3 regions of the Janthinobacterium algoris genome follow, and region 2 is predicted to be linked to each of the others. Evidence: predicted binding sites of a transcription regulator. Region 2 holds the regulator's gene; each other region holds the start of a gene.
What was found. The regulator sigma-54, encoded in region 2, starts transcription at its own class of promoters, with help from an activator protein. The targets are predictions, from matches to a motif close to TGGCANGNAANCTGCTTT.
Positions count from the first base shown of each region.

Region 1: a site for sigma-54 is predicted at 1,829-1,846, ahead of adh (aldehyde dehydrogenase). Genes of this name have one in related genera too.
Region 3: a site for sigma-54 is predicted at 7,411-7,428, ahead of ACQ4W7_RS25985 (circularly permuted type 2 ATP-grasp protein). Genes of this name have one in related genera too.

Region 1 is NZ_JBNYXZ010000034.1:3,595-13,291, forward strand. Features, by position in the region: gene ACQ4W7_RS28735 (TonB-dependent receptor family protein) at 1-437, opposite strand, end outside; gene ACQ4W7_RS28740 (beta-propeller fold lactonase family protein) at 642-1,598, shown strand; gene adh (aldehyde dehydrogenase) at 1,932-3,452, shown strand; gene ACQ4W7_RS28750 (DUF779 domain-containing protein) at 3,509-3,898, shown strand; gene ACQ4W7_RS28755 (methanol/ethanol family PQQ-dependent dehydrogenase) at 3,948-5,684, shown strand; gene ACQ4W7_RS28760 (porin) at 5,973-7,133, shown strand; gene ACQ4W7_RS28765 (4Fe-4S binding protein) at 7,191-9,293, shown strand; gene ACQ4W7_RS28770 (FAD:protein FMN transferase) at 9,283-9,697, shown strand, end outside.
Region 2 is NZ_JBNYXZ010000010.1:183,789-193,485, reverse strand. Features, by position in the region: gene ACQ4W7_RS16790 (KpsF/GutQ family sugar-phosphate isomerase) at 1-410, shown strand, start outside; gene ACQ4W7_RS16785 (KdsC family phosphatase) at 410-943, shown strand; gene lptC (LPS export ABC transporter periplasmic protein LptC) at 989-1,600, shown strand; gene lptA (lipopolysaccharide transport periplasmic protein LptA) at 1,626-2,207, shown strand; gene lptB (LPS export ABC transporter ATP-binding protein) at 2,207-2,962, shown strand; gene ACQ4W7_RS16765 (RNA polymerase factor sigma-54) at 2,967-4,445, shown strand; gene hpf (ribosome hibernation-promoting factor, HPF/YfiA family) at 4,515-4,874, shown strand; gene ACQ4W7_RS16755 (enoyl-CoA hydratase/isomerase family protein) at 5,132-6,217, shown strand; gene rapZ (RNase adapter RapZ) at 6,218-7,081, opposite strand; gene hprK (HPr(Ser) kinase/phosphatase) at 7,301-8,236, opposite strand; gene ACQ4W7_RS16740 (PTS sugar transporter subunit IIA) at 8,273-8,755, opposite strand; gene queF (NADPH-dependent 7-cyano-7-deazaguanine reductase QueF) at 9,089-9,697, opposite strand, start outside.
Region 3 is NZ_JBNYXZ010000024.1:48,435-58,131, reverse strand. Features, by position in the region: gene ACQ4W7_RS26020 (2-hydroxyacid dehydrogenase) at 1-217, opposite strand, end outside; gene ACQ4W7_RS26015 (hypothetical protein) at 344-970, opposite strand; gene ACQ4W7_RS26010 (TonB-dependent receptor) at 1,270-3,489, shown strand; gene ACQ4W7_RS26005 (hypothetical protein) at 3,591-4,463, shown strand; gene ACQ4W7_RS26000 (KGG domain-containing protein) at 4,698-5,168, shown strand; gene ACQ4W7_RS25995 (hemerythrin domain-containing protein) at 5,222-5,731, shown strand; gene ACQ4W7_RS25990 (sensor histidine kinase) at 6,075-7,226, shown strand; gene ACQ4W7_RS25985 (circularly permuted type 2 ATP-grasp protein) at 7,464-8,918, shown strand; gene ACQ4W7_RS25980 (alpha-E domain-containing protein) at 8,912-9,697, shown strand, end outside.

The sequences.
Region 1 (9,697 bases), on a different contig from region 2:
ATGCGCTCGGCCGTATCGAGGTTGAAGGTGGCGGCCTGGCCTTGGCCGTCGGGCATGCTCGCAGGAATGCCATCGCTGATCAGTTTGACGCCGCGCACGCCGAAGGCCGAGCGGGCGCCGAAGCCGCGCGACGAGATTTGCAAGTCTTGCGCATAGTTCTGACGGTTCTGCACGACCAGGCCCGGCACGGCGGCCAGCGCTTCCGACGCGTTGACGCGGATTTGTCCATCCTGGATGCGGGCGCTGTCGACGACGTCGATGGAAGCCGGCACTTCCTGGCTGGGGTGGGCGATGCGGCTGCCGCTGACGACCACTGTGTCCATGAGTTGCCCGTTGGCCAAGTCAGCGGCCTCGGCGGCGAAGATGTGGGGCGCGAGGGTGGCGCTGCCGGCGACAAACAGACTGGCAATGGTGTTCAGGCGGAAACGATGCTGCATGCGGATTCTCCAAATGAATAAAAGCCGGCTTGAGCGGCGTGTGTGGCATAAGTCTGCCTAGTCTTATCAAGCAATATGCCTGCCATGTCTCCATTGGTGGGCTGAAATTATACGCTTGTCAGTGGCACGGCGTTTGCATGCAGCAATGGTCAGATGCGCCGATACCGCGCGCTTTTCCCTCGTTTTGCCATTGAAAAGGTGATTATGCCCAACTTCTTCTCGCGCTTGCGCCAGGTGTGCTGGCTGTTGCCTGCGCTCGCCAGCAGCGCCATCCAAGCCGCTCCGTTTGCCTATGTGCCCAATGAAAAATCGGGCACCCTGAGCGTGATCGACACGGCTACCGACCAAGTGGTGCGCCAGATCGCCGCCGGCACGCGTCCTCGCGGCATCGCCGCCGGCCCCACCGGACGCCAATTGTTTGTTACGGATGCCGCCAGCAGCGCCTTGTTGCTGATCGATAACGCTGGCGGCACGCCCGTGCGCAGCGTGGCGCTGGGCAAGTCGCCCGAGGGCGTCAGTGCTTCCCAGGACGGTCGTTACGTGGCCGTGGCCGTCGAGGAAAACAATAGCGTGGCCTTGCTCGATGGTCAGACGGGCACATTGCTGGCCGACATCAAGGTGCAAGGGCGCAATCCGGAACATGCCGTCTTCAGCCCCGATGGGCGCTGGCTGCTGGTCAGTGCAGAAGAGGCTGAGCAAGTCGATGTCATTGATGTGGCGCAACGCCGCCAAGTGGCTTCCATTGCCGTGGGTTTGCGTCCACGCGGCATCGGTTTCAGTCCGGACTCGGGCCGCGCCTACGTGGCGTGCGAACTGGTCAATGCCGTCTACGTGATCGACATGACCGCGCGCAAGGCGATTGCCACTATTCCAGCGGGCAAGAATGCCAACGGCATCGCCGTCCATCCCAGTGGCAAGCAGCTGTATGTTTCGAATGGCACGGATGGCACGGTGATGGTGATCGACACGATCAGCAACAAGGTGACGGCAAGCATAGCCGTCGGCAAGCGCCCGTGGAACATGGCCATCACGCCCGACGGCGCCAAGCTGTACGTGGCCAATGGCCGCTCGAACAGCGTTTCTGTCATCGACACGGCCAGCGCGCGCAAGGTGGCCGATATTGCCGTGGGTGAATTGCCATGGGGCGTGGTGATTCGCTAGCGGCACAGCAAAGGTGTTACAGACTGGTACACCTGTTCCATTGTGCAGCGGCGCAGGGAACGGACGGCGCTGGCCCGAATTGGAACAGGATAGTCCTGCCTTGTTCAAAACGCACACACAGTCCCCTGGGCTGAACGACCGGCGTGCGGTGGCGATCAAGCGCATCGATCTGGCCGCCATGCCCTTGTAACAAGGGTAAAACCGGCTAAGTTGGTAGTGGGACGGCGAGCTGGCACGGCATTTGCGGAAGACTCCGTGTACTCACCCCATCTGTAACAGACGTTTGATTTTAATTAAATCAATTCCATTCTAATTAACCTGATAGAGGACGACATGAATCTCGCAGACATCAGCAAACTGGGCGTAGCCAACCCCTTCAAACAACGCTATGACAATTACATCGGCGGCAAGTTCGTTGCACCAGTAAAAGGTGAATATTTTCCCAACATCACACCGATCACCGGTTTGCCGTTTTGCGAAATCGCCCGTTCCACGGCGGAAGACGTCGAGCTGGCGCTGGATGCCGCGCATGCCGCCAAGGATGCCTGGGGCAAGACTTCACCTGCCGAGCGCGCCAATATCCTGAACCGCATCGCCGACCGCATCGAACAGAACCTGAGCCTGATCGCCACGGCGGAAACCATCGATAACGGCAAGCCGATCCGTGAAACGATGAATGCCGACATTCCGCTGGCCATCGACCATTTCCGTTACTTTGCCGGTTGCATCCGCGCGCAGGAAGGTTCCGTCGCGCAAATCGATGCGGAAACGTATGCCTATCACTACCATGAGCCGCTGGGCGTCGTGGGCCAGATCATTCCATGGAATTTCCCAATTCTGATGGCCGTGTGGAAACTGGCGCCAGCCCTGGCTGCCGGCAATTGCGTCGTCTTGAAACCGGCCGAGCAAACCCCCGCCTCCATCATGGTGTTGATCGAACTGATCGGCGACCTGCTGCCACCGGGGGTGTTGAACATCATCAACGGTTTCGGCCTGGAAGCGGGCAAGCCGCTGGCGTCGAGCAAGCGCATCGCCAAGATCGCCTTTACGGGTGAAACGGGCACGGGCCGTTTGATCATGGGTTACGCGGCGCAAAACCTGATTCCCGTCACCCTGGAGCTGGGCGGCAAGTCGCCGAACATCTTCTTTGAAGACGTGATGGATGCCGATGATGATTATTTCGATAAGTGCCTGGAAGGCTTCACCATGTTTGCGCTGAACCAGGGCGAGGTGTGCACCTGCCCATCGCGCGTGCTGATCCAGGAATCGATCTACGAAAAATTCATCGAACGGGCCTTGAAGCGCGTGGCCGCCATCAAGCAGGGCAACCCGCTCGATGCCAGCACCATGATCGGCGCGCAGGCGTCGCAGGAGCAGCTGGAAAAAATCCTGTCCTACCTCGACATTGGCCGTCAGGAAGGCGCCGAAGTGCTGGCTGGCGGCGAGCGCCACACGCAGGCGGGCGACCTGGAGGGCGGTTACTACGTGCGTCCAACGGTGTTCAAGGGCCACAACAAGATGCGCATCTTCCAGGAAGAGATTTTCGGGCCAGTCGTGTCTGTGACCACCTTCAAGGATGAGGCCGAAGCGCTGGCGATTGCCAACGATACCTTGTACGGCCTGGGTGCCGGCTTGTGGACGCGTGACGGTTCGCGCGCCTTCCGCATGGGCCGCGCCATCCAGGCGGGCCGCGTGTGGACCAATTGCTACCACCTGTATCCAGCCCACGCCGCGTTCGGCGGCTACAAGCAGTCGGGTATTGGCCGCGAAAACCACAAGATGATGCTTGACCACTACCAGCAAACGAAGAATTTGCTGGTGAGCTATAGCCCGAAAGCGCTGGGCTTCTTCTAAACCGGCAACAGGCACCGCACCTGTCTATCCAGGTGCGGCGCGCAGAAAGGGATGCCATGAGTGCAGCAATTGCCCGGGTGGTCGCCACCGATGCGGCGCTGGAAATGATGGACAAGTTGCGCCAGCGTCACGGCCCGCTGATGTTTTTCCAGTCGGGTGGCTGCTGCGACGGCAGTGCGCCCATGTGCTACGCGCTGGGCGAGTTCGATGTCAGTGATACCGATATTTATCTCGGCAATTTGAATGGCACACCGTTCTACATGGGGCTCGAGCAATTCGAGTACTGGGAGCATACCCAGTTGATTATCGATGTGGTCGATGGCAATGGCGGCATGTTTTCACTCGACAACGGCACGGGCAAGCGCTTCCTGACACGCTCGCGCCTGTTCACCGATGAAGAGTGCGCGCTATTGCATGCCCAGCCGCATGAGCACCGCAAGACCTGATACACACATACTAATAAAACAGAGGGAGATGATTGTGCAGAAAAAAATCATGGGGATACTCGTCGGTTTGGGTTTTGCTACGCTGGCCCAGGCGGCCGACGTGGGCAATGTCACCAATGCCATGCTCGACAGTACTGCGAAGAATCCGGCCAGCGTCTTGTCGTTTGGCATGGGCACGCAGGGCCAGCGCTATTCGCCGTTGACGCAGATCAATGACAAGACCGTGGCCAAGCTGGTGCCGGCCTGGTCGTTCTCGTTTGGCGGCGAAAAACAGCGGGGCCAGGAATCGCAGCCATTGATTCATAACGGCAAGATGTTCGTCACAGCATCGTATTCGCGCATCTTTGCCGTTGACTTGAAAACGGGCGCCAAGCTGTGGAAATATGAGCATCGCTTGCCGGACGGCATCATGCCGTGCTGCGACGTGGTCAACCGCGGTGCCGCCCTGTACGGCAATTTGGTGATTTTCGGCACGCTCGACGCCTACCTGGTAGCGCTGGACCAGAATACGGGCAAGATCGTCTGGAAGGAAAAGATCGACGATTATGCGGCCGGTTACTCGATGACGGCCGCGCCGCTGATCGCCGAAGGCTTGTTGCTGACGGGCGTGTCGGGCGGCGAATTCGGCATCGTGGGCCGGGTCGAGGCGCGCAACCCGATGACGGGCGACCTGGTGTGGAGCCGTCCTACCGTGGAAGGCCATATGGGCCACCGCTACGACAAGGATGGCAAGGCCATCGATAACGGCGTATCTGGCACCGTGAACAAAACCTGGCCGGGCGACCTGTGGAAAACCGGCGGCGCTTCGACCTGGATGGGCGGCACCTACGATCCGCAAACCAAGCTCGCGTATTTTGGCACCGGCAACCCGGCGCCGTGGAACAGCCACTTGCGTCCCGGCGACAATCTGTACTCGTCGTCCACCGTGGCGCTGGACGTGAAAACGGGACAGATCAAGTGGGCGTATCAAAACACGCCGAACGATGCCTGGGACTTCGACGGCGCCAACGAGTTCGTCACCTTTGACATGGATGGCAAGCGTTACGGCGGCAAGGCCGACCGCAACGGTTTCTTCTATGTTATCGATGCAACGAACGGCAAGCTGCAGAACGCTTTTCCGTTTGTAAAGAAAATCACCTGGGCCAGCAGCATCGACCTGAAGACGGGACGGCCGAACTACATCGCCGCCGGCCGCCCTGGCGACCCGACCAAGGGAGAAGAGGGCAAGAAAGGTACGACCGTGTTTGCCGCGCCCGCTTTCCTGGGGGCCAAAAACCAGATGCCGATGGCGTACTCGCCGCAAACCAAGCTGTTCTATGTGCCTGCCAACGAATGGGGCATGGACATCTGGAACGAGCCGATCAGCTACAAGAAGGGTGGCGCCTTCCTGGGTGCCGGTTTCACCATCAAGCCTTTGTTTGACGATTACATCGGCGCCATGCGCGCCATCGATCCGAAGACGGGCAAGATCGTCTGGGAAATCAAGAACAACGCGCCGCTGTGGGGTGGCGTGATGAGCACGGCCGGCAATCTGGTGTTCTACGGCACGCCGGAAGGCTACCTGAAAGCCGTCGACGCGAAGACGGGCAAGGCGCTGTGGAAATTCCAGACGGGCTCCGGTGTCGTGGCGCCACCCGTCACCTGGCAGGATGGCGACACGCAATATGTGGCCGTCGTTTCCGGCTGGGGTGGCGCGGTGCCGCTGTGGGGCGGCGAAGTCGCCAAGAAGGTCAACTTTCTGGAACAGGGCGGTTCCGTGTGGGTCTTCAAGCTGGCATCGAAGTAAGGGGTGAAACGCCCGGGCCACTCGGATGGGTGTCTCCCCGTCTGCCGGGCGCTTTCTTTTTTCTGACGGCCCAGGCCGTCAGTTTTTTGTTTACCTGTACCTCGGCTATGCATACTTTCGGTCAAAAAATGAACACCGTGCGTGGCGATTGATCCGCTGTTGCACACGTCGACACGCCATTTTTTTCTTTTCCCCTCTGAGCCGTGCTGGGCACGCTTATTGCCAAAGCTTGAGGTACATCAAGCTTTGGTGTGCACACTAAAAACAGAGAAGAAAGAGGAGAAAAAAATGAAGCTATGGATCAAGCTGGGGAGCCTGGGTGTCATGACAATCGCAGCGATGGGGCAGGCGCAAGCTGTCGATATCAAGGCTGGTGACTGGACGGTGTCGGTGGGCGGCATCGTCAACGCCTATTACACGCAAGTGTCGTGTTCGGGCGATGCGGTGGGCGGGCTGGCGCTGGGCGGCCAGGCGCTCGGTTGCGGCGGCGAAAAGGATCGCACCACAATCGGCAACGGCTTGCTGCCGAATGGCTTGATCACTTCCGCTTCGTCGCGCCTGGGCGAGTACGACGTGAAAGCCTTGATCGGCATCTACAACTCGACGGCCACCGACAGCGCCATCAGCCAGAACAGCGTGGTCGATGTGCGCCAGGCATTCTTTACCTTTGGCAATGAGCAGATGGGCACCTTCAAGCTGGGCCGCGACTATGGCATCTTCGGCGCGAATGCGATCCTGTCCGACATGACCTTATTGGGCTCGGGCGCACCGGTGCAGGCGACGCAGCGGGGCCGGGTGACCCTGGGCCATATCGGCGCCGGTTATACCTATCTGGGTAACTATGGCCAGATCATGTACAGCACGCCGAAGTCGGGCGGTTTTGGTGCCGACGTGGCGCTGGTCAGCCCCGTTTCCGATACGCCCATCGTGGCAGGCTCGACCTATTCTTCGAAGTCGAGTCCGCAAGTGCAAGCGCAGCTGACGTATGTGCAGGAAGGCTTGAAAGCCTGGCTCGGCGTGAAGTCGCAAAAATTCACCTCGAAAACGCCAGGTGTCGATGACCTGACCATGCGTGGCGTGGAAGTGGGCGGCTCGTACCAGATGGGGCCGGCCGGCGTGCTGGTCAACTTCCAGGGCGGCAAAGGGCTGGGTATCTTGTCCGATGCGGACCAGGGCGATACCAAGTCGAAGAACTGGCTGCTGCAAGGCACTTACAAGACGATAGACAAGCTGAAGCTGGGCTTGTCCTACGGCATCAGCAAGAACGACGATAACACGGCCGGTACGGGCGGCTTGAAGTCGAACGCCAACCTGACCCTGGGTGCGTATTACTCGCTCAACAGCGCGATCACCCTGGTGGGTGAATTGGGTCAGACGCGCTCGAAAGGTTTTGCCGGTGGCGAAGCGAAGATGAATGGCGTGTCCCTGGGCGGCATTATTTTCTTCTAATTAATGAACGCGGCGCCTTGCGACAGGGCGCCGCACGGAGCGCAATACATGCGGATAATGCGGCTATTCATCGGATGCTGGCTATTCCTGTTTATCCTGGGACAGGCGTGGGCGGGCGTGCTGACCAAAGCCGAGCTGGCACGGCGCTTTCCTGCGCCCCTCATCGTTGGCGACAAGGAGGCCGACTTGCCCGTCTGGCCCTTGTTCCGGCAAAACGCCACGGCCACCGAACTGGTCGGCTACGTTTTTGAATCGTTGGACCTGGCCCCCATTCCCGGCTTTTCCGGCGTGCCCGTCAATTTATTGATCGCCATCAATCCGCAGGGCGATTTTCTGGACGTGGCCGTGCTGTCGCAGCACGAACCCGTGTTTCTCGATGGCCTGGGTGAAGCACCGCTGTTCCAGTTCGTCAAACAGTACCAGGGTCTGTCGCTGAAACAGAATATCGCCATCGATGCCAGGAAGAAACGCGCGCCAGACGCCACCCATGCCGATATCGACGGCGTGTCGAAGGCCACGGCCTCCGTGCGCATCATCAACCAGAGCGTGCTGGCGTCGGCCTTAAAAGTGTCGCGTAAGAAACTCGGCTTCGCGCAAGGCCGCGATCCCGACCAGATTGCCCGTATCCGCATGGAGGTGTTTGAAAAACTCAGCGCGGCGCAGATGCTCAAACAGGGCTTGATTCAGCATGTACACCTGAGCAACAAGGACGTGGAAACCTTGTTTGCCGGCAGCCCCGGCGCGGGACTCGATGTGGAAGCCGCGAGCGCACCGGACAGCGTGTTCATCGACCTGTACCTGGCGTATGTGTCCGTGCCCACGGTGGGACGCAATCTGTTGACGGAACGCAGCTGGAACAAATTGCGCAACCGGCTCGACGAGGGCGACCATGCCATCCTCGTCATGTCGCGCGGGCGTTACAGCGTGCTGGGCGACGACTTCGTGCGCGGCACCGTGCCCGACCGGCTGTTGCTGAAGCAGGATGGCTTGCCCATCGACATGCGCGACCTGGACCTGGAGTTGAACTTGTCGGAGGGGGCAGCGTTGCCGACGGAAAATGTCGCTGTCTTTCGCATCATCAGCCAGGCGGGACTCGATGCGGCCAGCCCGCTGGCATTTTCTCTCCCCATCACGCGCAACAAGGGTATCGTGTATCCGGAACGCATCGCTCGCAACGTGGATTTCAACTACCGCTTGCCGGCCGATTTGTATACGGCGCCGCAAGGCGACGATGCCACCTGGCGCGGCACGTGGAAGAACCGCAAGGCTGAGCTGCTGCTATTGGTCGCCGGGCTGGCGCTGCTGTCCGGCGCATTGGCGTGGCAGAAACGCCTGGTGCGCGAGGGGCGGCAATTTACCTGGTTTCGCAGCCTGTTCCTGGTGTTCACCATCGGCTTCATCGGGTATTACGCGCAGGGGCAGTTATCGATCGTCAATATCACGGGCGCACTCCAGGCGCTGCTGGCGGGTCGCAGCCTGGGCTTTTTCCTGTTCGATCCGATGACGGTGATCCTGTGGGCTTTCGTGCTGCTCAGTCTGCTGATTTGGGGGCGCGGCACGTTTTGCGGCTGGCTGTGTCCGTTTGGCGCCATGCAGGAATTGACGGGCAAGCTGGGCCAGTGGCTACGCTTGCCGCAGTGGAAGATCAAGCCGCGTCTCGATGGGCGCTTGAAATGGATCAAGTATGGCTTGCTGGCGGCCATTCTCGGCAGCAGCGTGTTTTCCAGCCAGATCACGGACAAGCTGGTGGAGCTGGAACCGTTCAAGACGGCGATTACCCTGAACTTCGTGCGCGCCTGGCCCTTCGTCACGTATGCCGTGGGCTTGTTGTTGCTCAGCAGTGTTTCTTATAAATTCTTTTGCCGTTACCTGTGCCCGTTTGGTGCGGCGCTGGCGTTGCTGGGGCGCTTTCGTCTGTTTGAATGGATTCCGCGCCGCACGGAATGCGGCACGCCCTGCCAGACCTGCCGCCACCGTTGCGAGTATCACGCCATCGCGCCGAGCGGGAAAGTCGATTACGGTGAGTGTTTCCAGTGCATGGATTGCGTGGTGATTTACGCCAGCGATGAAAAATGCGCACCCTTGATGCTGGAAATCAAGCGTGCCCGCACCATTCCCATAGTCCGGGCCACGGCAGAGGAGGGCAGCAATGCAGCGTAGAACGTTTATTTCCGCAGCCATCGGCAGCGTGGCCGGCATGGTGGGCTTGTCTTTGCCTGGCAGCATGGCGCGCGGCACTGCCGCGGCGTCCGGCGTGCGGCCTTATCAAGGCGCCGCGCTGGCATTTGGCACGACGATCGCCGTTACTGTAGTGCACCACGATCAGCACCAGGCCGAACTGGCCATTGAAGACGCCTTGCATGCGGCCAAGAATATCGACCGCCTGATGAGCATTTACAGTCCGGCCAGCCAAGTCTTCCAACTGAACCGTGATGGCCGACTAGGCCGGCCGCACGCGCATTTGCTGGCCGTGCTGGCACAGGCGCAAGCCTTGTCGCAATGCAGCGATGGGGCGTTTGATATTACCGTGCAACCGTTGTGGCAACTGTTTCGCGCGGCGGCAG
Region 2 (9,697 bases):
CTGGCGGCGCCCTGGGCCGTCGCCTGCTGACGCATGTGCATGACGTCATGCGCAGCGGCGAACGGGTGCCCAAGGTAGCCGTGGACGCGTCCTTGCTGCAGGCGCTGGAAGAAATGACGAAGAAGGGCATGGGCATGACGGCCGTCGTCGATGCGAATGACCGCCCTGTGGGCGTGTTCACCGATGGCGACTTGCGCCGCATGTTCGAGCGCGTGCAGGATTTCACGCAAGTGGCGATCCGCGACGTCATGCATGCGCAGCCGCGCAGCATCGCGCCCGAGCGCCTGGCCGTCGACGCCGTGGCCGTGATGGAGCAGTTCCGCATCAACCAGATGTTGGTCGTCGATGCCGACGGCAAGCTGGTGGGCGCCCTGCATATTCATGATCTGACGCAAGCGAAGGTGATCTGATGGACAGCGTAGCGGACAACTTGGCGCGCGCGGCCAAGGTCAAACTGATGATCTTTGACGTCGATGGCGTGCTCACCGACGGCAGCCTGCATTTCGGCCCGGATGGCGAGATGATGAAAACGTTTAATGTGTATGATGGCCTGGGCATCAAGCTGCTGCAGGAATCGGGCGTGCAGACGGCCATCATCAGCGCGCGCCGCTCGGCCATCACGGCGCGCCGCGCGCAAGACCTGGGCATTACCCATGTGCACCAGGGCGGCCACGACAAGCTGACGCCGTTTCGGGAACTGCTGGCGCTGACGGGCTTGACGGAAGAGCAATGCGGTTATATCGGCGACGATGTCATCGATGCGCCCATCCTGCGCCGCGTGGGCTTTGCCGTCAGCGTGCCGGGCGGGCGTCCGGAAGTGCAGGGACTGGCGCACCATGTGACGCAGGCCGGCGGCGGCCGCGGCGCGGTGCGCGAGATCTGTGAATTCCTGCTGCGCGCCCAGGACAACTATGCGCGCGTCATGGCGCCGTTCCTGGAGTGAGGCGCATTGCCATGCCGCCAGTGAGATTTGAAAGAGTGAAATCCTATGCGTAAGCCAGGAGGCGCCCATCGCTGGCGCATGATTTTTACCGTGCTGGGGGCCGTCGTCTTTGCGCTGGGCAGTTTTTGGCTGTTGGAAGTGATGAACAAGAATGCCCAGGACATCACGGCCAGCAAGCATCTGGATGAGCCAGACTATTTCATCACCAATTTCAGCCTGGTGCGCATGGACTTGACGGGCAAGCCCAGCTATATCGTATCGGGCACCAAGCTCACGCATTATCCGCTGGACGATTCATCCGATATCGACCAGCCCTTCGTACGCAAGCTCACGCCAGGCATGCCGCCGATGAACATGAATGCGGAATTGGCGCATATCGACCAGGACAATACCCGGCTGCAACTGCACCGCAATGTCGTGATCGACCGCGTGGCCAGTCCGAAGGCGCAGAAACTGACAGTCAAGACGGAAGCGCTGACGGTGTTCCCGGATGAGGAAAGAATGGAAACGGACGTGCCCGTCGATATCCTGACGGGCGCCTCGCGCATCAATGGCATCGGCATGAAGGCCAATAACGCTACCGGCGTGGTGGAAGTGCAGAATGCGCTGCGCATGGTCCTCCCGCCGAAACCGCGCCCGGCCGCGGCGGCAAAATGACAGAATGAAACAAGGAAACCATACTATGAAGAACATCTTGCTGTTGACCGTATTTTCTCTGGCCATGATGGGCGTGGCGCATGCCGAGAAGGCCGATTCCGAGAAGGAAGCCGTCATCACGGCACGTAGCGGCCATGTCGATGACGTCAAACAGGTGCGTACCCTGACGGGCGACGTCGTGCTGGTCAAGGGTACTTTGACCATGAAGGCGGGCCGGGCCCTGATCACGGAAGATCCGCAAGGCTACCAGTTCATTACCTTCTGGGCCGATCCCGGCAAGCTGGCCACCTTCCGCCAGAAGCGCGATGGCGCGGGCGATCTGTGGGTCGAAGGCGAAGCGGAGCGCGTGGAATACGACAACAAGACGGAAGTGGTGAAACTGTTTTCCAAAGCCAAGCTGACGCGCCTGGAAGGCACAAAAGTCACTGACGTGGCCAATGGCGCCTTCATCTCATATGACAGCCGCAAGGAAGTGTTTGCGATGGAAAACTCCGACAGCGGCACCAGTACCGCGGATGGCGGCAGCGTGCGCATGGTGATCCAGCCGAAGACCAAGGCACCGGCGGCGGAGAAAGCGCCGGCCACGCCTGCGCCAGGAAAGAAATAATGGACAATACTCGTTGCGGCAGCACCCTGATCGTTCGCGGGCTGCAAAAAACCTATGGCAAGCGGCAAGTCGTACATGATGTTTCGCTGCAAGTCGAATGCGGCGAAGTGGTCGGGCTATTGGGTCCGAACGGCGCCGGCAAGACCACCTCGTTCTACATGATCGTCGGCCTGGTGCCGTCGGACGGCGGCAGCATCGATATCAGCGGCGTGGACATTTCCCGCCTGCCGATCCACCGCCGCGCGCAGATGGGCCTGTCGTATCTGCCGCAGGAAGCATCCGTGTTTCGCAAGCTGACGGTGGAAGACAATATCCGCGCCGTGCTGGAAATCCAGACCGTCGAAGGCCGTCCCCTGAAGAAGGCCGAGATCGAGGAGCGCCTGGATAAATTGCTGGCCGACTTGCAGATTGAAAAGTTGCGCGAGAACCAGGCGCTGTCCCTGTCGGGCGGCGAGCGGCGCCGCGTGGAAATCGCCCGCGCGCTGGCCACCGACCCGCGTTTCGTGCTGCTCGACGAGCCGTTCGCCGGTGTCGACCCCATCGCCGTGATCGAGATCCAGCGTATCGTGCGCTTCTTGAAGGAGCGCAATATCGGCGTCCTCATCACCGATCATAATGTGCGCGAGACGCTGGGTATCTGCGACCGTGCCTACATTATTAACCAGGGCTCGGTGCTGGCGTCAGGACGCCCCGACGACATCATCGCGAACGAGTCGGTACGCCGGGTCTATCTGGGCGAACACTTCCGCATGTGAGCCAATGAAACAATCATTGCAGCTGCGCACTTCGCAGCACCTGGCACTGACGCCGCAGTTGCAGCAATCGATACGCCTGTTGCAATTGTCTACCCTGGAATTGCACCAGGAACTAGAGCAATTACTGACGGACAATCCCTTGCTCGAGCGCCTCGACGATCCGCTCGACCGTTCGCTGCGCCTGCTGTCCGATGGCGCCTTGAGTTCCACGGCCGCGCCGGCCGATGCACCGCCCCAGCCGCCAAGCCAGGAGGCGCCTGCAGCGCCGGCCGAAGCGGAGACCTTTGATGGCGAGGCTGGCGACAGCCCGGCCGCAGCGGATGGCGGCGACAGCGATTGGAGCGAGGCGAGCCGGGGCAAGGCGCCCGACGACGAAGATTCGCGCCCGCAACTTGAAGCCCATCACTGCACCCTGCGCGAACATTTGATGGAGCAGATGCGCGTGACGGTGCTCGAATTGCGCGACCGCGCGCTGGTCGAGCTGATCATTGACGCGCTCGACGACAATGGCTACCTGGAAGAGTCGCTCGACGACATCCTGGCACGCCTGCCGCAAGAGCTGGAAATCGACGCCGACGAGTTGCGCACGGCCTTGTCCCTGCTGCAAAGTTTCGATCCGCCCGGCGTGGGCGCGCGCAATGCGTCCGAATGCCTTGCCTTGCAAATCAAGCGTTTGCCGCATATCGCCATGGTGACGCGGCGCATGGCCCTCGTCATCGTGGAAAAGCACCTGGCCTGGTTTGCCCAGCGCGATTTCAACAAGCTGAAAAAAGCCCTCGATTGCGACGAGGAAGACTTGCGCGAAGCGCAGACCGTGATTCGCCAGTGCAATCCGCATCCGGGTGCCGTCTTCGCCTCAGATGTGTCCGATTACGTGGTGCCCGACGTCGTCGTCAAGCGCGCGCGCAATGGCTGGCAAGTCACCCTGAACAACGACGTCATGCCGCGCCTGCGCGTCAACGCCATGTACGCCAACTTGCTCAAGCAGGGCAAAGGTGAGGGCGCCATGGGCGCACAGTTGCAGGAAGCCAAGTGGCTGATCAAGAATATGCGCCAGCGCTTTGACACGATCTTGCGCGTGGCGCAGGCGATAGTAGAAAGACAAAAGAACTTTTTCTCGCATGGGGCCGTTGCCATGCGCCCCCTTGTGCTCCGTGAAATAGCTGATACACTGGGTTTACACGAGAGTACTATCTCGCGGGTAACAACTCAAAAGTACATGCTGACCCCGCATGGCATGTTTGAGTTGAAATATTTCTTTGGTAGCCACGTCGCCACCGAAGCGGGGGGCGAAGCGTCATCGACGGCGATACGGGCATTGATCGTGCAACTGACAGGAGCAGAAGACCCTAAAAATCCTTTATCCGACAGTAAGATTGCGGACATGCTGGGGGAACAAGGCATGGTGATTGCGCGACGTACTGTTGCCAAATACCGGGAAGCGTTGAAAATTCCGCCAGTGAGCCTGCGTAAGTGTTTGTAAGTTTTTTTCGGTTCCTCTGCGGGCCGGAGTCGATGGACCGCACGAACCCGATCATCTTTAGGAGTGTGTATGAATCTCACCATCAGCGGACATCATCTCGAAGTCACACCAGCCATCCGTGAATACGTACAAACGAAGCTGGAACGCGTGAAACGTCATTTCGATCAAGTCATCGATATTGCCGTGATTCTGACCGTGGATAACCTCAAAGAGAAAGAAAAACGTCAAAAGGCTGAAGTCAACCTGCGTCTGAGTGGCAAGACCGTCTACGTGGAAAGCCTGGGGCAAGACCTGTATGCCGCGATTGATACCCTGATCGACAAGTTGGACAGGCAAGTGATGAAGTACAAAACCAAAGTGCAAGGGCACGGTAAAGAGGCGATCAAGCATCTGCCAGACAACTCGGACGAAGAATTCGCCGCCGCCTAAGAACACCAAAAAACCTACTGCGCGTCGCGATTTGCGGCCTCCGATGCTTACTGTGCATATGCACAGCTCCGCTTCTCAGCCACAACTCACATCCGCTCGCTACGGTTTTCCCACGTGTTCTACGGCCTGCGACTTTGAACCGGTTGTGATCAACTAAGGGCGCACATTGCGCCCTTTTTTGCGCCCGGACCTGTCAAACGCAATATTCCCCTCGCAAGCGCTAGAATGTTCCCGTTCTCACTTTTTTTCATTTTGCCATGAGCGACTTCGTCCAGACCTCCATTCGCAACCGCACGGGCCACATCGTGCTCGACCGCCCGAAAGCCTTGAATTCCTTGTCGCTGGACATGGTGCGCGCGCTGAGCGCGGCTTTGCTGGCCTGGCGCTACGATCCGCAGGTGGACGCCGTCGTGATCCGTTCCAGTAGTGAAAAAGCCCTGTGCGCCGGCGGCGACATCCGTTTCTTTTACGATGCGGGCCTGGCCACGCCGCAAGGCGGCAGTGCCCAACTGGAAGATTTCTTTACGGAAGAATATGCCTTAAATCATTTAATTCATTTCTATCCGAAACCGTATATCGCCGTGCTGGATGGCGTGGTGATGGGCGGCGGCATGGGCGTGGCGCAAGCCGGGCCAGGCAACCGCCTGCGCATCGTCACGGGCCGCACGCGCATGGCCATGCCGGAAGTCAATATTGGCTTGTTCCCGGACGTGGGCGGCAGCTATTTTCTTTCCCGCCTGGCGGGCCAGCTGGGCCTGTACCTGGGCTTGACGGGTTTGACGATCAACGCGGCCGATGCCCTGTACACGGGCCTGGCCGATGTGTACCTGCCTGAGGCGCACATGGGGGCGCTGTTGGACCTGTTCGAATCGACGCCGGGTGAGGCCTTGCCGGTGGCCATCAAGGCGCTGGCGGCACCGTTCCAGGCCGAGGCGGGCGCTTCTGTCTTGGCCGCGGCGCGCGCGGCGCTGGACCGCCATTTCGGCGCCCCTTCTGTTGCCGCCATCATGGCTTCGCTGGCGCAGGATGACAGCGTGTTCGCCAGCAAGGCCTTGGCGGCCATGCGTCTGCGTTCGCCGCTGATGATGTCGGTGACCCTGGAATTGCTGCAGCGGGGCGCCCACCTGGGTCTGGCCGATTGCCTGCGCATGGAGCGCACGGTGGTACGCCACAATTTCGAGCATGGCGAAGTGATCGAGGGCGTGCGCGCGCTGGTGGTCGACAAGGACAATGCGCCCCGCTGGAATCCATCCAGCCTGGACGAGGTCGATGCGGCCATGGTGGCGCGTTTCTTCGCTCCCGTCTGGCCGGCCGCCGCACATCCGCTTTACCGTCTGAATTAATTAAGAGCGCTCGCGGTGGCGCAGAACCACGCGCTCGTTGGGGCCGAAGTATTGCGCCAGCCGTTCCGCCATGTACACGGAGCGGTGCTGGCCGCCCGTGCAACCCAGGGCCACCGTCAGGTAGCTGCGGTTATCGGACTTGAATGACGGCAACCATTTCTCGATGAAGGCGCGGATGTCGGCCAGCAGTTCCAGCGCGCTCGGTTGCGCGTCGAGGAAGGCGATCACGGGCGCGTCGCGTCCGTCGAGCGGGCGCAGCGCCAAGTCGTAATAGGGATTCGGCAAGGCCCGCACGTCGAAGACGAAATCGGCGTCCAGCGGCACGCCCAGCTTGAAGGCGAACGATTCAAAGAACAGGGTCAGCGGGGCGCGTTCGGCGGCGACGATATCCTTGATCCAGGCGCGCAATTTGTTGGCGCTCAGTTCCGAGGTGTCGATCACATGGCCCAGCTGTTCAATGGCAGACAGGCGTTCGCGCTCTTCCGAGATGCATTCGATCAGGGTGCGGCGGCTGGCCGGATTCTGATTTGGGCGCAATTCGTGCGACAAGGGATGGCTGCGCCGCGTTTCGGAGAAACGCGCCACCAGGGAATGCGTGGTCGCCGTCAAAAACATGACCTTGACGTCGTGCCCTTGGTCGCGCAGCAGCGCCACATTGTGTGGCAGGCTGGTCAGCGACTCGGCGCTGCGCGCATCGACGGCGACGGCCAGTTGCGGCGTCCCTTCGTCGAGCAGCGTTTGCACCAAACTGGGCAGCAAGGCCGGTGGCAGATTGTCGACACAATAATAGCCGGTATCTTCCAGCACATTGAGCGCGACGGATTTACCGGAGCCGGATATTCCGGTGATAAGGACGATATGCATACGCCGATCATACAATAAAGATCGGCGCTGCGCTCCCGAGGCAACTATCTTTACAAATTATTGCAATTTGGACTGGAGTGTTGGTTAAGCAAATGCTGGTGTCTTACCGAGCTCTCAATCCCCACTCATCGCCAAACGTTGGTGTCGCAGGGATTTCGGAGAGCGCTGCTCTCCGCCTGCGCAACGGTTCGCCCTTGCAAGGGTGAACTCCACTGCAGACTAGTCACCGCTCATAGCTAATCTCTGCCGCTCCATGAACTCCTGCAAGGTATCGATGCCGCGCAGTTGCAAAATCGTATTGCGCACGGCCGCTTCCAGCAGCACGGCGATGTTGCGGCCGGCGGCGACGGGGATGACAACCTTGCGCACGGGCAAGCCGAGCACGTCTTCCGTGGGGAACAGGAAGGGCAGGCGCTCGACTTCTTCTTCCAGCGCGTTGCGGCGCACCAGATGCACGATCAGTTTCAAGCGCATCTTGCGGCGCACGGCCGTTTCGCCAAAGATGGCCTTGATGTCGAGCAAGCCCAGGCCCCGCACTTCCAGCAGGTTTTGCAGCAGGGGCGGGCAGCGGCCTTCGATCATGTTCGGCGCGATGCGCGAGAATTCCACGGCGTCATCGGCCACCAGGCCGTGGCTGCGCGAAATCAGTTCCAGGCCCAGCTCGCTCTTGCCCAGGCCAGAGTCGCCCGTGATCAGCACGCCGACGCCCAGCACGTCCATGAACACGCCATGCATGATGATGCGCTGCGCCAGCTTTTTCGACAGGTAGACGCGCAGGAAGTCGATCACTTGCGCGGCCGGCAGCGGGGTGGAGAACAGGGGAATGTTTTGCTCGTCGCAGATGGCGAGGATGTCGGGCGGGGTTTCCAACCCTTGCGCGATGATCAGCGCGGGCGGGCCGCCAGCGATCAGTTCGCCAATCACGTGGGTGCGCGTATTGACCTTCAGGCGCTGGTAGTAATTGATTTCCTGGTGGCCGAAGACCTGGATACGGCCTGGATGGATCAGGTTCAAGTGGCCCACCTGGTCGGCGGCCGACGAGACATCGCCCGAGATCAGGCGCTCGCCGCCGGGGAAGCCGGCGAACCAGCCCAGTTGCAGACTTTCACGATTATCGTCGTACAGGCGTTGTATCGTCAGTGGCGTTTGCAACATGGCAGTCTTCTTCAGGAGTGGAGGAATACCTGAAGTTTAACCCGCCGCTTGCAGACTGGGTTGCCAATTGACGATGCGCGAATGCACGGATTTCGGTTCCGGATCCGTGGCCAGCGCCGTGCGGAAAGCATCGTCGGAAAACATTTCGGCAATTTCCGACAAAATTTCCAGATGTTGCTGGGTGACATGATCGGGAATCAGCAGGAAAAACAGCAGATTGACGGGCTTGCCATCGGGCGACTCGAAGGGAATCGGCTCGGCCAGGCGCACGAAGGCGCCCAGCGGCGCTTTCAAGGTCTTGCTGCCCTTGACGCGGCCGTGCGGTACGGCCACGCCATGCCCCAGGCCTGTCGAGCCCAGGCGTTCGCGGGCAAACAGATTGTCCGAAACGGTAGAGCGGGCGATGCCGTAGTTGTTTTCGAAGATCAGGCCGGCTTGCTCGAAGGCGCGCTTTTTACTGGAGACTTCCAGGTCCAGCAGGACGTTTTCGAGGGATAGTATTTTGCTAAGATTAGTCATGACACTCAATGAAATGGTGCAATGCGCAGAGGGCTTGCGAGCCGAATTATAGGCCTGTTTCTGCGGCCTGTAACGCCAATTCTCAACAGTATACGCCCGCTGTGGGCGCAGTGTGCGCTACAGCCCATGTCGCCATCATTTTGGCAAAAAACCAACACCGGGGTGTATCGGCTATTTCTTGATTAAAAACACGCGGCGCGCCGGTTTTTCCGCCGCCGAATGCCGATTTTCCGATTTTTCAGCGTCTCTGACCTGCACTGGGGCACTACTGCAACGTTGTTTTAAAACACCGCCAACATTCCTGTTGGCATGATTTCAAGGTGTTGCGCCGTGTTACTGGCGCGCATTACGCAGATTGGCCGGCATCGCGCCCGTGCTGTAGTTGCTGCGCCACGGATTGATATCGAGTCCGCCGCGGCGCGTATAGCGCGCATACACGGACAGTTTTTGCGGCTTGCACTGGCGCAAGATATCGACAAAGATGCGCTCCACGCATTGCTCATGGAATTCATTGTGTTCGCGGAAACCAATCAGGTAGCGCAACAGGCTTTCCTGATCGATCTGTGGTCCTGCATACGCGATCTGCACGCTGCCCCAGTCCGGCTGACCCGTCACCAGGCAATTCGATTTGAGCAAGTGTGAGACGAGTTTTTCTTCCACCGGAGCCTCATCCAGCGCTGCCTTCAAGAGTTGCGGCGAAGGCGTGTACTCGGTAATTTCCAGGTCCAGGCGGTCGAGCAGTACGCCATCGAATTCGCCCATTTTGAGCTTGCCAAAATCTTCCTGCAAGGTCAGTTCCACTTGCACGGGCGCGCCAAAACCCATCGACAAATCCTGCTTGAGCAGGGCCAGCAGCGCATCCGGGCCGTCCAGTTTGGTCTGGTTGAACGAGTTCAGGTACAGCTTGAACGATTTCGATTCAATGATGTTCGGCGAATCGGC
Region 3 (9,697 bases), on a different contig from region 2:
TGATTTCCAGCGCGGGCAGCAAGGCCATGTCGGTGGCGTTCAAGCCCAGCGCGCCCGTCGTGACGACGGCGCGGATGGCGGGCGCGCGTTCAGCCAGCCAGGCATGGCGCGCGTCCGCCGGCACTTGCCAGGCGTGGTGGCAGGTATATTGCTGTTCCAGCTGCGCATTCACGGCAGCCGAAGGGCTGGGAGCGAGGATGAGGAGTTCGGGGGGCATGGGCGTCCTGGGTCATGTCGACATAAGGAATGGGAAACAAACGCAGACGCAACTTAGCATATTTGGTGCCCGGCCGGGGGTGACTGCTCCGGAATCGCCGTTAAAACCCTGCCGTCGATACGGTATTTAGTCTGGGCAAGGCACGCGCTTTACCTTGCCGCCGGTCTTGAACGGGTCGGCGCCCGCGCCCGGGTTTGCATCCATGCCGTAGCACGTGGCGCCGCCGGCACTGACGACGCGCGTGGCGGGCCGGCCATCGGCCGTCAGGTATTCCTCCACGCGGATGACGGGGCCGCCGCGCCAGGCGGAAGCGAGCAGTTTCTGGAAGGCGCTTTCGCTCTGCAGGTCGGCAGCGGCCAGCCATGGCTGGTCTTGCTTCATCTCGCCACGCAGGGCTTTATCGGCGGCGCCCGCGGCCAGCCGGGCGCGCGTGCGCAAGTCTGCGCCAGACGGTGCGCTGGCGGGTGCTTCGGGCAATTCTTCGGCCGGTACGGTGATGGTTTCCACCGCAATGGCAAGTGGCGCGAGTGTGGCGGGATACGTGGCGGAAGGCGTGGCGGAAGGCGCGGTAGCCCGCGCGCGCGGCATGGGAACAGGCATCGGCATCGGCGGCGCCTGCGGCGTTGGCCGGGGCGGCAGCAAGGTCATGAAAGCGACTTCCATGTATTGCTTGAATTGCCGCGCCGGCAGCAGCAGGAAATACAGGCCCAGCGCGTGCATGGCCAGGATCAGCGCGACGGCCGCGCTTCTCAAGCTCAGGCCCCGCCGCATGCGCGTAGAGGCAGACTGTACGGACTGTAAATGGCGATGCAATGGCATGCGGTTTCCTGTGAGCGCCGGGCGCGATGGCCTATTCTAGCGAAACTTGATGATAGGCATTAATAAATCCACAAGGTATCGTCTGGCGCTCCTTTTTTCGCCAGATTCCAGTGCCTGGCGCGCCAGCTGTTGTACAAATGGCGACTTTTCTTATGACATTCTCACACTTTCCCACGCATAGCGCCGCGCTGGAATATAATGATAATCATTCTCATTAATATCCCAACAACACCATGCGCACCTTCCGCCTCGCCCCTACCCCCTTCGCCCTGGCCGCCTTCCTGCTGGCCAGCACCACCGCCCACGCCCAAACCACCGCTGCGGCGTTGCCCGGCGACGCGCAGACCATGCCCACGGTAGTCGTGAATGCGTCGGCCGATGCGTCGGCGGAAGGCTTGTCGAAAGCCTATGCGGGTGGCCAGGTGGCACGCGGCGGACGCATGGGCTTGCTGGGCAATGTGGACATGATGGACTCACCATTCGGCAGCACCAGTTACACGCAGCAATTCATTGCCGACCAGCAAGCACGCAGCGTGGGCGACTTGCTGCAAAGCGATCCGGCCGTGCGCATGTCGCGCGGCTATGGCAATTTTCAGGAAGTGTATGTGATCCGCGGCTTCGCCCTCGATTCCGATGACGTGGCGTATAACGGCCTGTATGGCGTGCTGCCCCGTCAATATGTATCGCCGGAATTGCTCGAGCGCGTGGAAGTGTTCCGCGGCGCCAGCGCCTTCTTGAACGGCGCGGCGCCGGGCGGCAGCGGCATCGGCGGCGCCATCAACCTGATGCCCAAGCGCGCCGGCAACACGCCGCTGACGGAATTGACGCTGGGCGTGGAATCGGGCGGTCACGCCTACGCGGCCATCGACGTGGCGCGGCGCTTCGGCGAGAACCAGGAATTTGGCGTGCGCGTGAATGCCGCCAAGCGTCAGGGCGAGACGGGCATCAAGCATGAAGACCATGACGTGGGCATGTTTTCGGTGGGCCTCGACTATCGCGGCCGCGGCTATCGTTTATCAGCCGATGCCGGCTACCAGAATTTCGACTTGACGTCGCCCCGTCCATCCGTCGGCATTGGCAGCGTAGCCGTGTTGCCTGGCGCGCCCGATGCCTCGAAGAACTTCGCGCAGCCGTGGAGCTATTCGAAGGAACACGATGTGTTCGGCACGGCGCGCGCCGAAGTGGACCTCGCCAAGGACGTGGTGGGCTGGGCCGCGTTCGGCAGCCGCTCGACGAAGGAAGCCAACAATCTGGCCGAGCCGTCATTGACCTCGGTTAATGGCGATGCCAGCGTGTACCGCTTCGACAATGCGCGCAAGCAGGAAATCCGCACGGGCGAACTGGGCATTCGCGGCAAGCTCAATACGGGTGCCGTCCGGCACACCCTGGTGGCCAGCTGGTCCGGTCACTGGAATGAAGCGAAGAATGCGTATGCGATCAGTGACTACGCGGGCTTGCCGACGAATATCTACCATCCGCTGGATGTGGCCATGCCGCCCACGCTGCCCGCGAACTCGGGCGGCGTGATGAGCGACCCGCGCCTTACGCAAAAAACCATCCTCAGCAGCTACGCCGTGGCCGATACCATGGCCTTCCTCGACGACCAGCTGTTGCTGACCGTGGGCCTGCGCCGCCAGCAGATCAAGGATGCCGGCTACGACTACAACACCTCGGTGCTGCAAGGAAAGGCCTATGGCGAGAGCGCCACGACGCCCGTGGCTGGCATCGTCTTCAAAGCCAGCAAGAACGTGTCGCTGTACGCCAACTACATCGAGGCGCTGGTCAAGGGCCCGGTTGTCAGCGATACCTACTTTGATGGCAATAACTACGTGCCGTTGAGCAACAAGGGCGAGGTATTCTCGCCATACAAATCCAAGCAAAAGGAAATCGGCATCAAGTATGACGGTGGCAAGCTGGGCATGAGCGCCGCCCTGTTCACGACGGCCAAACCCTTGCAAGCCGTGGTCGGCACGCGGGCCGAACTTGCTGGCGAGCAGCGCAACCGTGGCCTGGAATTGTCGATTTTCGGCACACCGATGCAGGGCGTGCGACTGCTGGGCGGCCTGACCTGGCTCGATACGCAACAGCGCAAGACGGACAAGCCGGCCAACAATGGCAAGGATGTCATCGGCGCACCAAAAACGCAGCTCAGCGTGGGCGGCGAATTGGATGTGCCCGGCGCGCCTGGCCTGTCGCTGAACGCCCGCACCATCTACACCTCGACGCAGTATGCGGACCTGGCCAACAGCAAGCAATTGCCATCGTGGACGCGCCTCGACGTCGGCGCGCGCTACCTGACACAAGTGGCGGGCCATGACGTGACCTTGCGGGCCCGCGTGGACAACGTGGCCGACCGCAGCTACTGGGCATCGGCTGTCTCCTCGTTCGACGCCGGCAGCCTCGTACTGGCCGCGCCGCGCACCTTCGTCGTGTCGGGCAGCGTGGCGTTCTAACTCAGCCTCCGCCAGCCTGTGCCAAAGCTGTCCCATGAACGGGGCAGCTTTTTTTTCGTGCGCGCCTGTGCCGGCACGCCCGATTCGGCGACAATGCCCGCATGAAACGACTCCCTGCCCTGCTGCTCTTGCTCAGCCTATCCCTGCCGGCTGCTGCCCAAAAGCAAGCCGCCTGCCCGTATGCCGCCTGGAAAAGCGGCTTCAAGGGCGATGCACGGGCACAAGCCACGTGTTTATTGCGTCCCGTCAAGCTGTATGCGCGCTTGGGCGACAGCGCGCCTCTGCCGGATTTTCTTGCCGCCCACATCGGCCAGCGCACGGGCATCGCCCCGGCCCGCCTGCGCGCCTGGCTGGCCGAGCAATCGATCAGCGAAGCCGACGTGGGTGGCGCCGTCGACGCTCCGCTGTCGCGCGCCGTGGGCCGGCTGGCGGCGCCCATGGCGCGGTATTTCGTCATCCACGACACCAGCTACCCGAATTTCCTGGCGGACTCCATTCCCGCGCACATCAATGATGCCGGCTGGGACTTCAATGACTTTACGCTGCGCAATCCGGCGCTGGGCGGCGGTCCGAAAGGCCATGTGTATGTGAACCGCCTGGGCGGCTCGCTGCAAGTGCGGGACTTTGGCACGCCCGGCTACGCCAGCAAGCTGGAAAAGGACAAGCCTTCGCTGACGGGCCTGTTTCTGCACGTGGAGCTGGTGCAGCCACGCAACTCCGTACCGGGCGGCGGCAAGGGCAACGACGGCCTGGCACCCGATCCGGGCTTTACGCCGGCGCAATACGAGCGGTTGGCCCTGCTGTACATCGCCGCCAGCGTGCGCAAGGGTACGTGGCTGATCCCTGCCTTCCACGCCGTGCTCGATACGGGCTATGCGAACGGTCATGATGATCCACAGAATTTTTCCCTGACTGCATGGTCGCAGGCGATCGCCCGTTTGACCAGCAATAGCATGTTGCTCGTCGCGCCATAAGCTGCCAACAAGCGAGAGCGTGGAGCATGTTTCAAGAGCAAGTATTGACGAGTTACCTCAGCAATACTAGTCGCGCCACTGCATTCTCCCACTCATCGGCGAGTGGCATTCCTACGCAAGCGTAGGCGAAAGGCTGACGATATTACACCATAGACGCCCTACCATGGTTTCAGGCAACGGCATCATCGGCTGATGAAACCTTAGCCAGATTTTTCAATCACATTGGAGATCATCATGACTGCATCAAACCAAGGCGGCAATCGAGGCGGCAATAGCAAGTCGGACAGCAATTCCAAAGAATCGCAAGCCAGTTCCAGCGCCAGCAAACAGTCGCAAGGCGGCAGTGGGAACCAAGGCGGCAGCAAGTCGGACTCGTCGCAAAGCGGCGATACGAGCAACCGCGGCTTTGCCTCGATGGACCCGGAAAAGCAGCGCGAAATCGCTGCCGAGGGCGGCCGTGCCGCACATGCTTCCGGTAACGCGCATGAATTTACCAGCAAGGAAGCCCGCGAAGCCGGCGCGATGAGCCACAAGAACGATGGTAATCAGCAAAGCGACAGCGGTTCGCGCGGAAAAACCGATGGCGGCCAGTCGGGCGCTGGCAACCAGGGTGGCTCGTCGCGTTCTGGTTCTGGCTCTGGCTCTGGCTTATCCGCGTCGTCCACAGACAAGGATAAATCCGGTTCGGGTTCGCGTTCGAAATAAGACCTGCATGGGCGCGCCACGGCGCGCCCAAATTACTACGAGGAATCGACATCATGCCTACGACATCGAAATCAACTGAAGCAGCCGCCACAGGCCGTAGCCCTAACACAACACAAGTAGACGCCATTGATCTTCTGGAACAGGATCACAAAAACGTCAAAGCCTTGTTCGAGCAATACGCAGGACTCAGCGACCGCTCACGCGCGAGCAAGAAAAAGCTGGCGACGCAAATCTGCCTGGAATTAACCAAGCACGCCACGGCAGAAGAGGAAATTTTCTATCCGGCCGTGCGCGAAGCGACTGGCGACGACGATCTGATGGATGAAGCAACGGTCGAGCATGCCTCGGCGAAAGATCTGATTGCGCAGATACTCTCGATGAATGCCGACGAGGATCTCTACGATGCCAAAGTCAAGGTACTGTCCGAGCAGATTGAGCACCACGTAGGTGAAGAGGAAGGCGAAATGTTTCCCAAGGCACGCAAAGCTAATCTTGACCTAGACGGTTTGGGCGCGGCAATCGCAGCGCGGAAAGCCGAAATCGAACTTCCGCTATTACAGTAACAGTCGTGATACGGCGGCGCGTCCTCACGCGCCGCTTTTTGCGTAGGCAACCCTCGCTTCCGCCCCCCTGTCCAGGCAAGGCGCGCGCATCGTTGATGCGCGCGAGATAACGCCCGTTCCCATCACATCTGGTACGCGCCGTCTCGTGCATCGCCTGCGGGCGCGCCACAGTACTTCTCGTCCCCTACCTGCCTGACCCCACGCGCGCCGATGGCTGAAGTCGGCGCGACGGGAGATATAACAGTGACGTAAAATAGTAACGCCAGCCTATGCAGCCCCCTCATTACGCGGCGGAGATCGCGCTGCATCCGTCTGGTGGCGACCAGCACAGGCTTTAATCAACATGAAAGTACAACAAATGAAACTCGCCGCATTTATTGACGCCAAAATGCCGCAAATTCTTGCAGAGTGGACTGCCTTCGCGAGGACAATCGAACCGAACTCCGCTCAGATGTCCGAACTGGCGCTCCGGGATCACGCCGAGGCGATTCTGCGTACCGTGGCACTCGATATCGAAACGAACCAAAGCAAGCAGCAGCAATTCGATAAGTCTCAGGGCAGCACAATGCCTGCGGCCGAGGAAGAAACCGCTGCCGCCATCCACGGTCGCCTGCGCCACGCAAGCAATTTTTCGCTGCTGCAGCTTAGCTCGGAGTTCCGAGCGCTGCGGGCAACCGTCTTGCGTCTGTGGTTGCCGGAAGTGAGTCAGATGTCGGCAACGAGTACGTATGAAATGGTGCGGTTTAACGAAGCGATCGACCAGGCGCTGGCCGAGTCCATCGTGACCTATTCGGCACGCGCAGACCGCACCAAAGATCTGTTTGTCGCCGTACTGAGCCATGACCTGCGCGCGCCCTTAGCCAATATCACAACTGCGGTGGACTTGTTGGCTCGGCAGGCGAGCATGTCGGAACACGCGATCAGCCTTGCCACAAAAGCCAAACGTAGCGCGATGCTGATGGGCGCGATGGTGACCGACCTGCTCGGATTTACGCGCCTGCAAATGGGAGCGACCTTGCCAGCCTCGCGCACGCGCATCGATGCGGACGAGGTATTTCAGGCAGCAGCGACCGACGCGCGCGCGATGTACCCTGCGAGCGCCATCATTTATCGGCCCAGCGGTAGCCTGGTCGGCGCCTTTGACGGCCTGCGGCTGCACCAGTTGACGACCAATCTTTTGATCAATGCAGCGCAATATTCGACCAAGGGCAAGGAGGTGGTGCTGGAAGCCGAGGGACTTGCCGAGACGATCGTCGTCAGGGTAAGCAACATCGGGCCGGTCATCGCGCCGGAGGCACTGAAAACAATTTTCCAACCGCTCGTTCAACTGAACCTGGATGCTGAACTGGATGCACGACCGAACACCAGTCTGGGTCTGGGCCTGTTTATCGCCCAAGAAGCTGCTTGGGTGCATGACGCGACGATCACGGTGAGTTCATCCGAATCCGTCGGCACCGTGTTCACAGTGACGTTCCCGCGCACTGTCGCGCCGTGATGCCACTCTTCAGTCTCGATACGCACGCTGGACGCCGCTGAGGTCAAGCCGTCGATTGCCGGCCGTTCTTGCCGCCTCGCGCCCAACTCCCCAAGAACTGACACCGAATGCACCATAACGGTGCGGATGATGGATTGACGCTACAAAAATGGTCGTTTTTTACACACTTTCGCTGGCACCTCATTGGCACGCTTCCTGCTGAGCTATACGTAGACACGGCTCAAGGGAAATCACAACATGGCAAATTTTTTCAATGAAATGACTGCGGATGAAGTGGGTACGGACAGCAAGGTACGTGAACACTATCGTGAATTTGACAACTGGCTGGCGCAGCAATCCCCCGAGACCATCGCCCGCAAGCGGGCCGAAGCCGATCTGACGTTTCGCCGCGTCGGCATCACGTTTGCCGTCTACGGCGACGATGCCGGCACGGAACGTCTGATACCGTTCGACACCATCCCGCGCATCATCCCCGCCGCCGAATGGGCGCAGATGCAGACGGGCCTGGTGCAGCGCGTGCAAGCCTTGAACATGTTCATCCATGATATTTATCATGAGCAAAACATCATCAAGGCGGGCATCATCCCTGCCGAGCAAATCTACAAGAATGTCCAGTATCGCCCGGAAATGCAGGGCATTGCCGTCGCCTCCGACATTTACGCGCACATCGCCGGTGTCGATATCGTGCGCGCGGGCCAGGGCGAATTCTATGTGCTGGAAGACAATCTGCGCGTGCCTTCCGGCGTATCCTACATGCTGGAAGACCGCAAGATGATGATGCGGCTGTTCCCGGAACTGTTCGCCCGCAACCGCATCGCCCCCGTCGACCATTACCCGGACATGCTGCTCGACAACCTGCGCTCCGTCGCGCCCATGGGCGTGGATGACCCGACAGTCGTCGTCATGACGCCCGGCATGTACAACTCCGCCTACTTCGAACACGCCTTTTTAGCCCAGCAAATGGGCGTGGAACTGGTCGAAGGCAAGGATTTGTTTGTCAACGACAATTCCGTGTACATGCGCACCACGCGCGGACCCAAGCGCGTGGACGTCATTTATCGCCGGGTCGATGACGATTTCCTCGACCCGCTGGCCTTCCGTTCCGATTCCTCGCTGGGCGTGCCGGGCCTGCTGTCCGTGTATCGCGCCGGAAGAGTCACCCTGGCGAACGCCATCGGCACGGGTGTGGCCGACGACAAGTCGATCTACCCGTTCGTGCCCGACATGATCAAATTCTACCTGTCGCAAGAACCGATACTCAACAACGTGCCGACCTATCAGTGCCGCAAAGGGGCCGATTTGTCCTACGTGCTGGCGAACCTGGGGAAACTGGTGGTCAAGGAAGTGCATGGCGCGGGCGGCTATGGCATGCTGGTGGGGCCGGCGTCCAGCCGGGCGCAGATCGAGGATTTCCGCCAGCGCCTGCTGGCCAATCCCGCCGGCTACATCGCCCAGCCGACACTCGCCCTGTCCGCCTGCCCCACGTATGTCGAGGCCGGTATCGCGCCGCGCCATATCGATTTGCGTCCGTTCGTGCTGTCCGGCAAGACGATTTCCATGGTCCCGGGCGGCCTGACCCGCGTGGCTCTGGGCGAAGGCTCGCTGGTGGTCAATTCCTCGCAAGGCGGCGGCACCAAGGATACCTGGGTACTCGAAGCCACATCCGCTTTTGCAGGAGAGAAAACATGCTGAGCCGCACCGCCGATCATTTGTTCTGGATGGCCCGCTACACGGAGCGGGCGGAAAACACGGCGCGCATGCTCGACGTCAACATGCAAACGTCGATGCTGCCCCAGTCCGAGCAAGACGCCGAGCAGGGCTGGCGCGCCACCCTGGGCATTTCCGAGCTGCAAAGCGCGTACGACCACAAATATGGCCGCGATGGTCAATTTCACACGCGCGACGTGCTCGACTTCATGGTGCGCGACCCGAACAACCCCTCGTCCATCTTCGCCTGCCTGACGGGCGCGCGCGAAAACGCCCGCGCCGTGCGCGGTACTTTGACGACCGAAGTGTGGGAAATCCAGAACGCCACCTGGCTCGACATGCAGAAACGTTTGAAAAGCAATCTGCTGGAAACGGACCCCAGCCAGTTCTTCGAGTGGGTCAAGTACCGCTCGCATCTGTCGCGCGGCGTCACTTTAGGTACCATGCTCAAGGATGAAGCCATCCATTTCATCCGCCTCGGCACCTTCCTGGAGCGGGCCGACAACACGGCGCGCATCCTCGACGTGAAGTTCCACGGCGCGCGCGATACGTCGAAAGACATCACCCAGCGCGACTTTTACTACTGGGCGGCCTTGCTGCGCTCCGTTTCCGGCTTCGAGATCTACCGCAAAGTCTACCGCGACGTGATCACCCCGGCACGGGTGGCGGAATTGCTGATGCTGCGCGGCGACATGCCACGTTCCTTGCTGGCCTGCATGGATGACGTGGTGGAAAACCTGAAACAGGTCCGCAACGATGTCTCG